Agarilytica rhodophyticola: one gene and its partner. The protein of the gene in region 1 interacts with the protein of each later gene in a pairwise test. Links are inferred from orthologs where the notes say so. Each region holds a gene or a part of one and is shown on either strand. Other genes may lie near its edges.

The links.
Region 2: the proteins of mrdA (region 1) and BVC89_RS06000 interact in binary tests that used the Escherichia coli proteins (3 or more experiments, as listed by UniProt). The link is inferred for Agarilytica rhodophyticola from one-to-one orthologs.

The regions. Positions count from the first base shown.
Region 1 is NZ_CP020038.1:659,097-666,660, reverse strand. Bases 2,933-5,836 are described here. They hold mrdA (penicillin-binding protein 2), read right to left. Parts: upstream 5,373-5,836; coding sequence 3,492-5,372; downstream 2,933-3,491. Other genes in these bases: rlmH (23S rRNA (pseudouridine(1915)-N(3))-methyltransferase RlmH), read right to left, coding at 5,462-5,836; rodA (rod shape-determining protein RodA), read right to left, coding at 2,933-3,495. Outside these bases: BVC89_RS02825 (septal ring lytic transglycosylase RlpA family protein), read right to left, coding at 127-942; mltB (lytic murein transglycosylase B), read right to left, coding at 1,120-2,175; more of rodA, read right to left, coding at 2,338-2,932; more of rlmH, read right to left, coding at 5,837-5,929; rsfS (ribosome silencing factor), read right to left, coding at 5,965-6,309; nadD (nicotinate-nucleotide adenylyltransferase), read right to left, coding at 6,373-7,044; BVC89_RS02790 (glutamate-5-semialdehyde dehydrogenase), read right to left, coding at 7,044-7,564. UniProt on the Escherichia coli protein: Catalyzes cross-linking of the peptidoglycan cell wall. Responsible for the determination of the rod shape of the cell. Is probably required for lateral peptidoglycan synthesis and maintenance of the correct diameter during lateral and centripetal growth.
Region 2 is NZ_CP020038.1:1,402,873-1,410,871, reverse strand. Bases 3,308-6,646 are described here. They hold BVC89_RS06000 (penicillin-binding protein 1A), read left to right. Parts: upstream 3,308-3,704; coding sequence 3,705-6,446; downstream 6,447-6,646. Other genes in these bases: BVC89_RS06005 (pilus assembly protein PilM), read right to left, coding at 3,308-3,511. Outside these bases: BVC89_RS06025 (type IV pilus secretin PilQ), read right to left, coding at 1-719; BVC89_RS06020 (pilus assembly protein PilP), read right to left, coding at 725-1,264; BVC89_RS06015 (type IV pilus inner membrane component PilO), read right to left, coding at 1,266-1,883; BVC89_RS06010 (PilN domain-containing protein), read right to left, coding at 1,876-2,442; more of BVC89_RS06005, read right to left, coding at 2,444-3,307; rpmE (50S ribosomal protein L31), read right to left, coding at 6,666-6,878; BVC89_RS05990 (primosomal protein N'), read left to right, coding at 7,088-7,999. UniProt on the Escherichia coli protein: Cell wall formation. Synthesis of cross-linked peptidoglycan from the lipid intermediates.

The DNA of each region.
Region 1 (7,564 bases):
AGAGATAGAGCCGAAGGCTTGCTAGGCCTGTTAATATGCCCTAACTGTCGCTTTTAGCAAAGTGTAACAGATTCACAACGAAACACGAGTGTCGACCACTGCTCATAAGCAGACTTTAGAGTACCTCTAGGGATAGATAATATGAGGCGTAGGAAAATTAGCTTTAATTAACTTCTCACGAAAAAGAGAAAGTTCTAGATTATCGACAAAAGGGCCAACTCGTACTTTAAATAAGCTCTGCTCTTTTTCAGGAGCCACCACCAAGACATCGCGTGATGTCATCTTAACAACCTTAGCCTGCAAAGCTTTTGCCGACGCGGCTTTACTAAACGCACCTAGCTGCAAAAAGGTATTAGCAGGCAATGCGTAGCCCGCCGAATGGACAGGCGCTGGAGCCTTAGGTTCACCCGAAGCAGCTGGAGCACTAGCTGCTTTTTTACCTGCTTGATACTGCTTAGGATCGATATACTCAACGAGAACTTCAGCGGTGCCGCCTTTTTGATAGCCAAGTTTCTTGGCGGCCGTATAGGTTAAGTCAATAATACGATCACCGTGGAAAGGTCCTCTATCATTAACTCTAACCACGACACTCTTTTTATTTTTAAGGTTAGTGACTTTGACATAACTTGGAATAGGTAAGGTCTTATGGGCCGCCGTCATACCATACATATTGTATAACTCTCCATTAGAAGTTTTGCGCCCATGAAACTTTTTTCCATACCAAGAAGCAACACCGCGCGCCTTATAGTTTGAGGGGTCTTTGATAACCCGATAAGTACGACCCAATACTTTATAAGGACTGACATTACCTGCAATCGTCCTTAATTCTTCACGTGGAACAGGTTCTGGTATATGAGAAACATCCACGGGGCGCTTAGGGCCGCTGTCTTTCTCCTCATCTTTAGGAGGTGGAGTTTGTACACCAGGGTCTTTCACAGTCATAACCTCACAACCAGACAAAAAGAAGATACAAAGTAATAGTCTTATATCTAAGAAAAAAGGGGGTTTTACATTCGTTTTCTTCTGACTGGGGTTCATATCAACTCAAGCTTTTGGTGTACTTATATTGGTATTCATTCAGAACAGGCATCGCCTGAGCTTATTTTGAGTGTCGAGAAATTAACGGCTCATAGCCAAGGGTTTGTCCGTACCATTTTTGTTATTGTCAGGCAAACGCTGTTTTATTTCTTGACTCAATTGCCAAACAGCTAATGCATACATGTGGCTTCTATTGTATCGCGTAATAACATAGAAGTTGTCAAAACCGATCCAAAACTCTTTACCATGATCGCCTATGAACATCAAAGGCACTGCTTTTTTGCTGGCTTCGTAGCCGTCATCAACCGGCACAAAGCCCTTCTGGTTTAATTCTTCTAAAGTATGCTTAGGGCGCTTCTTTGAATTCAAAACATCATTATCGTAAGCATTTTTAATCCGAGCACGCGTAAACACTGGTTGTTTCGACTGCCATTTATGCGCTTTGAAATAGTTAGCAACACTACCAATGGCATCGGTCGGATTATTCCAAATATCAGCAATTTCATCGCCATCAAAATCCACTGCAAAATTGCGGAAGCTACTAGGGATAAACTGCCCATATCCCATAGCCCCAGCATAAGAGCCTTTAAGTGCAAGAGGGTCTTGTTTCTGCTCTTTTGCAAGCAACATAAAATGCTCAAGCTCACTCAAGAAAAATTTACCCCGTTTAGGATAGTCAAAGCCCAACGTTGCTAGGGCATCTAATACTTTGTAACTACCAGCGTGGCGCCCATAGCGGGTTTCCACACCAATAATGGCAACAATAACTTCTGGATCAACACCATAAGTCTCAGATGCTCGTTTAATTGCTTCACTATGCTGCTGCCAAAACTCGATACCTTGATTAATGCGAGATTCCTGAATAAATATTTTGCGGTATTCAAACCACTCTTTAGTTTTCTCTGCCGGCCGTGAGATCGCATCTAAAATAGATTGTTGTTTTTTTGCCTTGCTTAAAAGCCCAAGCACTTCTTCGCGTTCAAATTTATGTTCATTCACCATTTTGTTAACGAACTTTTCAGCCAAAGGATGCTTGGAGTAGTCGGCCTGCACTGAAGAAGCTAACAATATCCCCAAGGGTAATAGTTTGTTAATGAATGAAACCTTAAAAGATGAACAAAAAGTTTTTAGTCGCATTGTCAATTTAAATAGTTAGTTATTGAAGAGCACAGAATATATCGACTCTTAAAGTGAAAAAACAGCAAGCACATCAAAGTTAGCAGAACTCTCAACCTAACCCAGGTTTTTTTTCAGGCTCCTATGGGCATTCAGCCCATGTTGGCCCAACCTTATGCCAAGCTAGTATTCAGATGCCACTTTTTTCTTTTCGGTGGCAATAGCCATTAAAATACCAAAGCCCGTCATCAGTGTTACAATTGATGTTCCCCCCAGGCTTACTAAGGGTAAAGGAACTCCGACCACCGGCAGCAGGCCTGCCACCATACCAATATTAACGAAGATATAGACAAAGAAAGTCAAGGTAATACTCCCTGCTAACAGCCTATTAAAAGTATTCTGTGCTGTCCAAGCAATAAATAAGCCGCGACCAATAGTTAAGCCATAGAGTGAAATTAAACAGATAACCCCTAGCAAACCAAATTCTTCGGCAAGTACAGCAATAATAAAATCGGTATGGCTTTCAGGCAAAAAGTCTAATTGTGATTGTGTTCCTTTTAACCATCCCTTGCCTTCAAGCCCTCCAGAACCAATGGCAGTTTTCGACTGAATAATATTCCAACCTGCGCCAAGCCTATCAGCCTCGGGGTTTAATAAGGTAAGCACTCGTCTTTTTTGATAATCCTTCATGACAAATTCCCACATGGGCCATGCACTTAACAGCACCAGAAAGACACTGCTAAAAACATAACGCCAACGCAAACCCGCTAGAAATACTACAATCATGCCCGAGGCAATAATTAACAGAGAAGTACCGAGATCAGGTTGTTTAAGAATTAAAAAGGCAGGCAAGCCAATAATGACAATACACCAAAAAGTATGCTTTAAATTAGGGGGCAACATTCGGGCCGAGATATAAGACGCCACCATAATCGGCACCGCAATTTTTAACACCTCTGATGGCTGAAAGCGAAAGAAGCCCAAACTGATCCAGCGCTGAGCGCCCTTAGCTCCAACGCCAATAAAAAACACGGCAGCCAGTAATATCAGCCCAAAGCCATAGAACCAAGGACTCCAGCGTCGCAACAGGCTAGGGTCCACTTGTGCCACAGCAAACATCGTACAATAAGCCACGCCAAAAAAAACTAACTGGCGTGTTACTAACCGCTGGCTTTCGCCGCTGGCACTGTAGAGAACCGTTAGTCCATAAGCTGTAATGAGCAGTAGTAATAATAGTAAGATCGGATCAATATGCATGCGCCGCCAAAGGCTTTCGGTACGGCTAAAATGATCTTTTGAATCAGGCAAGCGCCTTAAAAAATCCTGATTGGAAGAACTCATTGACTAACCAACCCTTTTGACTCCATCGGTTCTGAGCTTAGGTATTGATCGAAAACCGCCTTGACCACAGGAAAAGTGGTTTTACCATGACGCTCACCATTTTCAACAATGACCGCTAAAGCAACTTTAGGTTTATCGGCAGGCGCGAAACCCACAAACAAGGTGTGATCACGATAGGCTTCTTTTAATGCCCCGCCATCATACTTTTCACCCTGTGCAATACCCACTACCTGAGCAGTGCCAGTTTTGCCCGCAATTTTATAGTCTAAGCTACGTCCCAAGCTATTGGCGGTACCGCGAATACCATGCACCACATCGGCCATTGACTTATGAATAAAGTCCCAGTTCAAGTCATAGCCTTCATAATGGCTTTCTTCTTTCAGCTCAGTAGGTTTCTCCCCTACGCTAGCCACTAAGCGAGGTTTAATACGCTTGCCTTTAGAGGCCAAGGTAGCTGTCATCACAGCAAGTTGTAAGGGGGTTGTCAGCACATCCCCTTGGCCAATGCTCATGTTGAGACTATTTCCAGGATACCAACTTAAGCCCCTGGTCGCTTTCTTCCAGGCCCGCGAAGGCCAGAGGCCATGACGCTCACTGGTAATATCTAACTCCGTGTCGCTGCCTAAGCCAAAATACAGTCCGAAAGCATGCATACGATCAACCCCCATTCGGAAAGCCAAGTCGTAGAAAAATATATCGCATGATTCAACAATAGCCTGTTTTAAATCCACAGAGCCACCGTGACCACCTTTTTTCCACTCACGATAAAAGCGCTCGTCATTTTCAAGTTGGTAATAGCCAGGATCTTTCACTCGAGTATTGAACTGAATAATTTGGGATTCTAAGCCGCCCATACCAAGCATTGGTTTCAAGGTGGAGCCAGGAGGATATTGCCCTTGTATAGTCCGGTTAAATAAAGGCAAGTCTTTTGAATCATTAAGTGCACGATATTCCTTTACACTAATACCGGTCACAAAACTATTAGGATCAAAACTTGGAGTGCTCACCATGGCCAGCACCCCACCGGTTTCTACTTCAATGACAACCACCGCACCACGGCGCTGGCCTAAGGCCTTGGTGGCAGCCTCTTGGATTTCACTATCTAGGAATAAATACAAATCTGAGCCTGCATTTGAATGCTCTTCGTCAATAACACGCAGGCTGCGGCCATGAGCGTTGGTTTCAATATATTCATAGCCAACACTACCGAGTAACTCACTCTCATAAAACTTTTCGATACCAATTTTGCCGATACTATGTGTGCCCGCGTAACGCTCAAAAGTCGGCTCGTCGAACTTAGCTAACTCATTTTCACTAATACGCCCGACATAACCAACAGTATGGGCAAACAAAGGGCCTTTGGGATAGTGCCTAACCAGTTGTGCATCTACCTTCACACCTTTCAAAGCAAATTTGTTCACTGCAAGAATAGCAATTTCTTCCTCGGTCAATCGATATCGCAAAGGCACAGGCTCATATGGACGGCGACGCTGCTTGAGGTACTTATAAAAATTTTCTTTATCTTGCTCACTGATGGAGACCAGCGACGATAACTGCTCAATGGTTTCATCGAGGTTACTTACACGTTCGCGAACGACAGACAAAGTAAAGCTCGGTCGATTTTCCGCAATCAACTCTCCTTTGCGATCAAAAATAAGCCCTCTATTAGGTGCTACCGGCCTCACTTGGATACGATTTCTATCCGAAATAGTGGAATAACTTTCGTGCTGGGTCACTTGTAAAGAATAAAAGCGAGCGACCAGAATACCAAACAGTAGGAACACTGCGATCAAAGCCAAAATCATTCGTCGGGAAAACAGTATCGCCTCATTGAGGTGATCTTTAAAACGATGATGTTCGGTACCAGACCAATTCATAAACGCGTCAGTTATTTATATAAAATTAGTTATGCGATGTTAGCAATATCACAGGCGCTTAACCGCCTATGATCACAAATATACATAGGCTACTTATGGTATGGATGATTTTGTGTAATTGTCCAAGCGCGATAAAGTTGTTCTATCAAAACCACCCGCACGAGAGGGTGGGGCAAGGTTAATGCAGATAAAGACCATGACTCATCTGCAAGCCCTAGACACTCTTTTGATAAACCATCCGGGCCACCAATAACTATATTTGCATGTATCCCCGACATTTGCCAATTTTCTAGCTTGGTCGCCAATTTTTCGGTGGATAAACTCGTCCCTTTAACATCTAGCATGATGACATGAGCTTTCTTAGACAAAGCGGCAATAATTTGTGTTCCTTCTTGCGCTTTTATTTTTTCTCTGTTGCTTGTCTTCGACCTGGGTGCTAATGGAAGTTCTATCAATGAAGGACACAATTCTCTAGGTAAACGCTTAGCATATTCATCATAGCCTTGCGCTACCCATGCAGGCATTTTATTGCCAACACTTATTATCGAAAGTTTCAAACGCTAACACCTGCCTTAGTGATGAAGCTTAAGGATTATGAATTATTCTTTCTCGATGGAGGCTCCATCGTCCATAACTTTTCTAACTCGTAAAAATCACGAGTGCTTTGTTGCATCACATGAACCACAGTATCTCCAAAATCCACCAAGGTCCACTCGCCATCCTCCATACCTTCTACACCAATTGCCTGAATACCAGCTTTTTTTGTGTCTTCGACAATGTTTTGAGCCAAGGATTTTACATGACGGCTTGAAGTACCGGTAACAATGACCAAACAATCCATCACATCACTAAGTTCTGTAACATCCAGCTCGGTGACATCTTGCCCTTTTGAATCTTCTATTGCGTTTTTAATAATCTCATTTAAGTTTTCTGACATGTAATTCTCACTAAATCTATTTACTACTTATAAATCTTCACTTCAATATCTGCGCCAATCTATTTATGAGTCTGTTGGCCGCGAGATATAGAGCTGTTTATTTTTAATATATGCCGCCACCCTACTGGGCACGTCATCATCAATACTTTGCCCAGCAACCACTCTTTTGCGAATAGCGCTGGAAGCAAGGTCTAGTTCTTCTGTATCAAGCATCACTATTTTACCGCAAGCATGATGCCTCACAGCAGCGGCCGCAACGCTATTTTGCGCACAGTATGCCAGCAATTTATTATGCTCACCTTGCTCGTCAATATCGATGCCAGCTCGCCTAACAACAAGCAAGTTACATAGTTTAAGTATATCCTGCCAACGATACCATGTACTAAAGCTTATCCACGAATCCCAACCGATCACGAAGCATAGACAGCAATCATTACCTTCTTGTTTACGAATTTCCAGCATGGAGTCATAAGTGTAAGATAACTTTTCTCTTTTTAATTCTCGCTGATCAATTACAACATTGGGAAAATCTTCAAGAGCAGCTCGTAACATATGAAGTCGGTCTTGCTCAGTCGCCTGTAGAGCCTGCTTGTGCGGGGGTAAGCGACAGGGCAAAACCCGCATTTGTTCGGGCTTTAGGATATCAAGAACACTTTGAATAACGAATAGGTGGGCGTTATGCACAGGATCAAAACTTCCCCCGTATAACGCCACAATAGGCAACGGTATGGACATTAACTTAGGATTTGACCATTACCCAAGACCACCCATTTTTGAGACGTTAAGCCATCGAGACCAACCGGGCCACGGGCATGAATCTTATCAGTGGAAATACCAATCTCTGCGCCTAAGCCGTATTGAAAGCCATCGGCAAAACGTGTGGAGGCATTAATCATAACCGAGCTGGAATCCACTTCTGTTAAAAAGCGCCTAGCCAACGTGTAGTTTTCAGTGACTATCGACTCCGTATGTTGAGAGCTGTAACAATTAATATGCTCAATCGCAGCATCGATATCATCAACAACCTTAATAGATAAAACAGGGGCGAGATACTCTGTCTGCCAGTCTTCCTCAGAGGCAGGCAAAGCAGAGACTAACTTACAGGTTTTTTCACAGCCACGCAGTTCAACGCTTTTATCCTGATAAGCTTGGGCAAGACGGGGAAGAATATCTTTCGCTATCGCATCTGCAACTAGCAGGGTTTCCATCGCATTACATACACCGTAACGGTGGGTTTTACTATTGAGAGCGATAT
Region 2 (7,999 bases), 740 kb from region 1 along the record:
GCAAAATCGACCACATCCAATTTTCTACGCAACTCTTTAGGCAGTGAGGTATCGTGGAATTTAACTTCAACACCGCTAGAAACCTCTTCGATATCAACGCGTATAGATGAATCACTAAGAGAGATAATAACCTTACCTTCTCCCACATCACCTCTTCGAAAATCAATATTATTAACGGCAAAACCACCAGCACTGCTGGTTCTAGTCGGCGCAGATGTGACGAGAGACGATGGCGCAGCGGCAACGGAATTTGTAGCTGTAGCGGGCGCGGTGCTACCTGAGGAAGCCGAGCTGGGAGCAGGAGCACCACCGGCTACAAAATTGGGGTTAGCATCACTGGCATCAACACCAATTTCAACCACCACTTCATTGCCTTCAACATATGAATTATAAGGAACAGAAGTATCTAAGTTGACGATAAGTCTCGTTCTACCGCCACCTTCAACAACAATCGCGCTATTCACCTTACCAACGCTCATGGAGTATTTTTTCTTATCTAGACCACTTCTAGCGTCACTAAAATCTAGCACTATACGTGCAGGTTGTTCTATCGAGTAGCCTGTTGGGGCACTTGGAGGAGAGTCAAAAACCAAGCGCAGCTCAGCTTTTTCTCCCGGAAGTTCTGCGAAATTAATATTAGACAACGTCGCCGCCCTTGCTAGGCCAGTGCAGAGAAGTAATGCCAATACACTTATATATTTTAGTTTTAGACTGTACATGCCCATTATTCCTTCTCTTCGGATAATGCAATGACTCTCGGCCTTTCGACCCAACCATCTAAGCCGTCAGAAACAATTTCCAACAACTCAACTTTATTTTCAGCAGTCTCAATGATCCTGCCATGATTTTTACCAACATAGTTACCATTTTTCACCCAATGAATGACTCCATTAGGATCTGATAACAACGCCCAAAGGACATTTTTTCGTTTTATATTCCCCACCATCTTAACTTCACCCAATTCGAATCCTTCCAAATATTCGCGCACGCGATTTAAATTAGGTTTCACGTCAGATGACGATTGCGCAAAAATACGTCTTTTAATTTCTACAGGCCGATCGAAGGGACTGCGTTTTGCTGTTGCACTGTATATAAAAGCCTCAAACGGACGAAAGGTAGGTAGCGGCTCAATGTTACCAGCCGGCCGCGCCTTGGTCTTAGCAATATAGTCAGTTAAATCAGAATGCTCACCACCAGAACTGCACGCAACCAGAGATGCAAGTAATGATGCTGCACAAAAGGACTTAATAGTTATGTGCGACATCTTACTCCTCCTGCGATTTGTATCTGTAGGTTTTGGCAATAATTTCCATGTTTAGGGAACTACCTTGATCTCGATCTCGTTTAATAGAAAAATCATGTAGAGTTACAATACGAGGCATGCCGGCGATGCCACTGACAAATGCTCCGAACTCGTGATAACCGCCGGTGACATTAATTTTAATAGGCAGCTCAATATGGAACTCTGTCTGAATCTCTTTTTCTGGCTTTATACCTTCGATATCTAGGCGCGCTTCTACTGCTTTATCATCGATATCTTCTAACAGGCCAGGAACCTCGATATTACTTGGCAGTCTTGATACCAACACATTTAGCGTGCCTGACATTTCTTCCATTTGCTGGCGATAGCGGTCTAAATTTGCCGCCTCATAAGCTTTAGACTCGAAAGAGCGTCGCAGTTGAGTTTCTTTACTTTTAGCTGCTTCAAGCACGGTATTTTTATCTTTTACGATAAAAAAATGACAAGCGAATAAAATTGCACCGCAAGCTAGTAAGCAGACAAAAATTCTTGCAGGCAACGGCCAAACACCGATGCGCTCCCAATCAATATCATTAACATCAAAATTCTGAAGTTGCTCAATATACTTGTTTAAATCAGCCATCAGTTTCCTCCGAGGTTTCAGGAAGTACGGCTTTTAGATCTAAAGAAAATACTCGTGCCTGCTCACCGATATTAGGCGATGAAGATGTCGACAATAAGTTGGTATTTGAAAACCAATCAGAGTCATCGAGCTGGCGCATAAAAGCTGATAAGCGATTATTGGATTCACTAACGCCGACAACCGAAAACACATCACCTTTTCTTTCAACTTCAGTAATATAAACACCGTCGGGAACTGCTTTAGCAAACTCATCAAAGTAGTGAACAATGATAGAGCGTTTACCCTCCAGATCCTGAATAACATTCATCCTATCCAGTAGCTCTTGCCTTTCCTTTTTTAAGTTCTTAATTTCTTCAACTTGCTTGGCAAGTATATCTATTTCACTTTGCAAAATATTATTGCGGGAATTTTGCGAAGCTATAGCATTATCGACAGAATTCACCCAAACATAACCAATCAACAAAGCTAGGATGCACACCCCTGCAAGATGGGTTAGAAATTCTTTCTTCTTTTCCTGTCGGAGTTCTTCCCGCCAGGGAAGTAAGTTAATTTGAGCCATACTATTCGAAGCTCCTTAAGGCTAACCCTGTCGCAATCATGAGCGAGGGAGAGTCATTAGCCAACATGGCTGCGTTAACACGCGATGAAATTGACATATTTGCAAAGGGATTAGCAACCGTTACCGATGTCCCCAATTTCTCTTCGATCAAACCAGATAAACCTTCAAGCGAAGCGACACCGCCGGCTAACACAATATGATCCACATCATTGTATTGGCTTGATGAAAAGAAAAATTGTAAAGATCTTGTTACTTGTTGCACCACTGCATCTTTAAATGGCTCAAGCACCTCTGGCTCATAATCGTCAGGTAGGCCGCCTTGTTTTTTTGCCAAGCCAGCTTCCTCCGCAGACAAACCATAACGCCGCTGAATTTCTTCTGTTAGTTGTTTGCCACCAAATAATTGTTCACGAGTATAGATAGTTTTGCCGTCTATAAGCACACTTAGCGTTGTCATTGTCGCACCAATATCAACCACGGCGACAATCTGCTCTTCTTGATCCTCAAATTGCTCTTGCACGAGGGCGAAGGCTCGCTCTAGGGTATAGGCTTCCACATCCACAACTTTTGGAGAAAGATCAGCCATTTCCAAAATACTTGCTCGGGTGTCGACGTTCTCTCTTCGACAAGCAGCGAGCAATACCTCTACTTGATCCGGATTTTTGTCAGAGACGCCTTGGATGTCAAAGTCGATGGCCACTTCTTCCAATGGGTAAGGGATATACTGATCCGCCTCCAAAGAAATCTGCAATTCCATCGCCTCTTCGTTGAGATCGCCAGGCATTTCAATTAATTTAGTAATCACTGACGAACCTGCTACGGCTACCGCAGAATCTTTAAGCTTTGTGCGAGATGATTGCACCACAGACTTAACGACCTGTGCGACAACTTCAGGGTCATTGATGTTTTTTTCCACAACCGCATTGGCTGGCAGCGGCTTGACCGCATAGTTTTCAACGCGATAACTGTCGCCTTGGCGACTTATTTCAAGCATCTTTACGGAAGTTGAACTGATATCCAATCCAAGCATCGGCTTTTGTTTTTTATTGAGAATATCTAGGAGGCCCATTTTTCTATCTATTTCCGTCACTTAGCTTATGTTTATGTTATAGCACTTTAAGTGTAGCCTGCAACACATCTACACGTATGTAAAGTGTGAAAAAGATCTTATAATGGCGATTATTGTTTTAAATCGCTTAAATGAACATTTCGCATATTCGAAATGTAACTAAAAAAAACTTTATTAATTTCTTCTGTACTACATGAAACTTAAAAAAACGCTATTCATTGTAACTTTCTTAGTATCATTATTCGGCTTAGGTTCAGCATTCATGGTACTTGCAGGCTTTTATCTATATTTGAGCCCAACTTTACCATCGGTTGAATCGATTCGTGACTACCGACTACAAACGCCATTGCGAGTTTATACGGCCGACAAAAAATTAATTCTAGAATTTGGCGAAAAAAGGCGCCATCCCATCCAATATCACGATATACCTCAAAATTTTATCAACGCACTCATTGCAGCAGAAGATGACGATTTTTATACACACAATGGAGTGTCAATACGCGGGTTACTCAGAGCCGCCGTCCACTTAATTACAACGGGACGCAAAGGCCCTGGCGGCAGCACACTAACCATGCAGCTCACAAGGCATATATTTCTATCACTTAAGCAAACATTCTCGCGAAAATTCAACGAAATTCTTCTGGCGCTTCGCCTTGAGAAAGAACTTACCAAAGAAGAAATACTAGAAATGTACGTCAACCTAATGTTTTTAGGTAAGCGTGCATACGGCATCGAAGCCGCCGCTGAAGTTTACTACGGTAAAACAGTACGCGAGCTAAGTTTAGCTCAACATGCCATGCTAGTGGGTGTATTTAAGGGACCTTCCACACAAAACCCTATAGCCAATCCCGAAAAAGCGCTACGAAGGCGCAATTATGTACTTTCACGTATGCGAAAGCTTGACTATATCTCGCAAGAAGATTACCAAGCCGCAGTTGACGAGCCAGTTACGGCTTCTCATCACAGCTATAAGATCGAAGTGGAAGCACCATATGTCGCTGAGATGGCACGCAAGAAGATTTTCGAGATGTTTGGACCTGAAGCATACACCAACGGCTACAAGGTATTTACAACAGTTAAAAGTGATTTACAGACTCGAGCACAAACATCTATTGTCTCCGGTCTACTAACTTACGATAACCGTCATGGCTATCGCGGCTCTGAAAGGCAATTTGATATCGCCGATGCCCCCCTTGTGGACGACAATGTGATTGTCGAAGAAGCTGAAGATAGTGACAGACTTATCGCTGCAGCAATAGGTAATAATCCTAAGCAAGGAGAAGATCAGGATGAGAGTGTTGAAAGTCAAGAAGCAAGCAGCGCAATTCCAAAAGAACAACGGGATTACACAGCATGGTTGAAAACACTAAAGTCTATACCAGATTATGGTGGATTAGTGCCCGCTGTAGTCACTCAAGTGGCCGATCAAACTATTACCGTGTTGTTAAAAGACGCACAGTTTTTGACCTTAACATGGGAACAGGGTCTGGCCAAAGCACGCCCTTACGTGTCGGAAAATATCCTTGGTGCAAAACCCGAGACAGCCAATGATGTGGCACAAGTCGGTGATGTTATTCGGCTCCAACAAGTACAAGATAAAGATGAGCAACATAGCTGGAGATTAAGTCAGTTACCGGCAGCGCAGGCCTCACTGGTCTCCTTATCACCTGAGAACGGTGCCATTCTGGCGCTAGTTGGGGGCTTTGATTTTAATTACAGTAAATTTAACCGAGCGATACAGGCGGAGAGACAGCCTGGCTCCAACTTCAAACCCTTTATTTACACAGCAGCTCTAGAAAACGGGCTTACCGCAGCTACATTAATAAATGATGCGCCCATCGTATTTGATGATAATCAGTTAGAAGCAACCTGGCGACCAGAAAACTCCAGTGGCAAATTTTATGGGCCGACGCGTTTGCGTACCGCGTTGTATCGCTCCCGCAACCTAGTATCCATACGTGTCCTTCAGCGCATTGGAGTTAAAAATGCTATCGAAAGCCTTGAACGCTTCGGCTTTAACCCTGATGAATTGCCTAAGGATCTATCGTTAGCACTGGGCACTCATGCCTTACCCCCTATTGAAGTGGCTAGCGGTTACGCATCATTTGCCAATGGCGGCTATAAAGTCGACCCCTATCTTGTCCAGAGCATAGAAGACGCTGATGGCGAAGTGGTGTTTGAGGCTGCACCTGCAACAGTATGCCGTACCTGCGACGAACCTATATCTCAACTTGAGGAAGCCGAAGATGGGATAGAAAGTTCTAATAACCCTCTGATGGCAGCATTGATCAAGTCAGAACTTGAAGTTCAAGTAGCAGATAGTGAACAAGAAGAAGTTATGGAAGTGGCCGAAGCTGAATACGATATTGACGAAGATATATTCGATTTAAGCTTTGAAACTAAGCGCTTACTCCGGATCTTAACCCCTGAAGATTACCCCAAAGCACCCAAAATCATCGATGATCAAATAGTCTACATCATCGACTCAATGCTAAAAGATGTGGTCAAGCGTGGCACAGCATATAAAGCTGGGCAAAAGTTTAAGCGCCCGGATCTTGCCGGTAAGACAGGTACAACTAACGGTCCTTTAGACGCTTGGTTTTCTGGGTATCACCCGAACATCGTTACTACAGCTTGGGTCGGATTTGATCAAAACCTTCCTCTTGGCAATGCAGAATTTGGAGGTACTGCTGCACTACCGATTTGGATGGATTTTATGGAGTTAGCCCTTGCTGACGAGCCTATTGTCAATCGAGTGCAACCTAATGGTGTTGTATCTGTGAGAATTGACCCGGAGACAGGGCAGAGAGCCAGAGCAGGCGACCCTGATGCCATATTTGAAATCTTTCGTAAGGATTATGTACCAGCAGTGGGTGCAGCAGAAGAATCGGATCCGTGGAAATCAGAAGAGAATATTAACGAAGAGTTATTCTAGAAATTTAGGCTCAAGACAGACATGGATGTCTGTGGACAATATTCAAGTTTAAAAGAGAAAAGAAAGTAAGAATTTCTAGGAAGGGTTTTGTCTTTTATACCTATATATAATGGCTGAAAGCTGCTGTCAGCCGTTAAAATATTAGCAAAATTGTGTTTACCCTAAGTATTTTAACGGCGACCCAATAACAACGACGTTGAAGCCGCTGTTAACACAATACTACTTAGAAGCGCGACGAGTAAAACGCTTATTGAAGCGATCGATACGACCACCACTATCTAAAACTTTCTGCTTACCAGTGTAGAAAGGATGGCAGTTTGAACACACGTCGATATGAATATCTTTCGCCAAGGTCGAACGAGTTTCAATGGTATTACCACAACTACAGCGAGCTGTGATCATGCTATATTTAGGTTGGATATCTTCTTGCATAATATTGCCTTATTTTCTCTTTGTGTATCGCCACCCGATCTAGTAAGAACCTATTAGTTAGAATAGGTTGTGCCGAGCACCATACACCATTAATGTATCGGCCTGTAAAAACAGAGGCGGCATACTAGTCATAAACACTGACTAGTGCAAGCTCTGACAACAAACATAGCTGTTTTTTCCATCAAGGGCATGAATCAAAAGCATCTCGAATGTCATTATTTCTAGAAGTAGCACTCCCAGTTCCACTACGAGACCACTATACCTACGCCTTTGAGGCCAAAGCCTCAGAGTCTTTAATCATGCATGATGATCAGCAAGAAGAGCTAAAACAAGAGGCGAAACAAAGGGCAAAATCCCCGCAAATAGGTAGCAGGGTTGTAGTGCCATTTCGTTCGCGAGAGCTAATCGGCATAGTCACTAGTGTGTCAGAGCACTGCCAATATGACACTTCAAAGATCAAACCCATTATCCGATTGCTTGACCAAGAAGCATTTATTCCCAGCGAATTACTACTCCTGTGTCAGTGGGGAGCCAAATACTACCATCATCCACTAGGTGAAGTTATTCAAGCCGTTATTCCCCTGCGCTATAGAGAAGGTAAGGAGTACGAAGCGGACGAAGTTTACACCCACACACCAGAAGGCAAAGGCCTGCCATTCGAAGCTCTAAAACGTGCCAAAAAGCAGCAAGAGATTCATCAATATCTACTTGAGCACACCTACATCAGCCCACAAGAACTGAAATCCAGAGACTTCTCAAGCAATGCAATTAAAGGGCTTATCGACAAGGGGCTTGTACAACAAACTGCGCTGACAACATCCACTGAGATAGAGGCTAACAAGGACTTATTAAAGGAAGAACCAAGGACACTGACAGATGAGCAAAACATAGCACTGCAGCAGATTCGCTACCACACTTACAATTGTTACCTGGTTGAAGGGGCAACAGGCAGTGGTAAAACAGAGCTCTATATGCACATTGTTGCTCGTGTCTTACAAGCCAAACAGCAAGTATTGGTATTAATTCCAGAAATAGGATTGAGCCCGCAAACAGTAAAGCGTTTTCGGGCACGTTTTAACGTCAATATTGTTGAACTTCACTCTAATGTTTCCGAAGCAGCA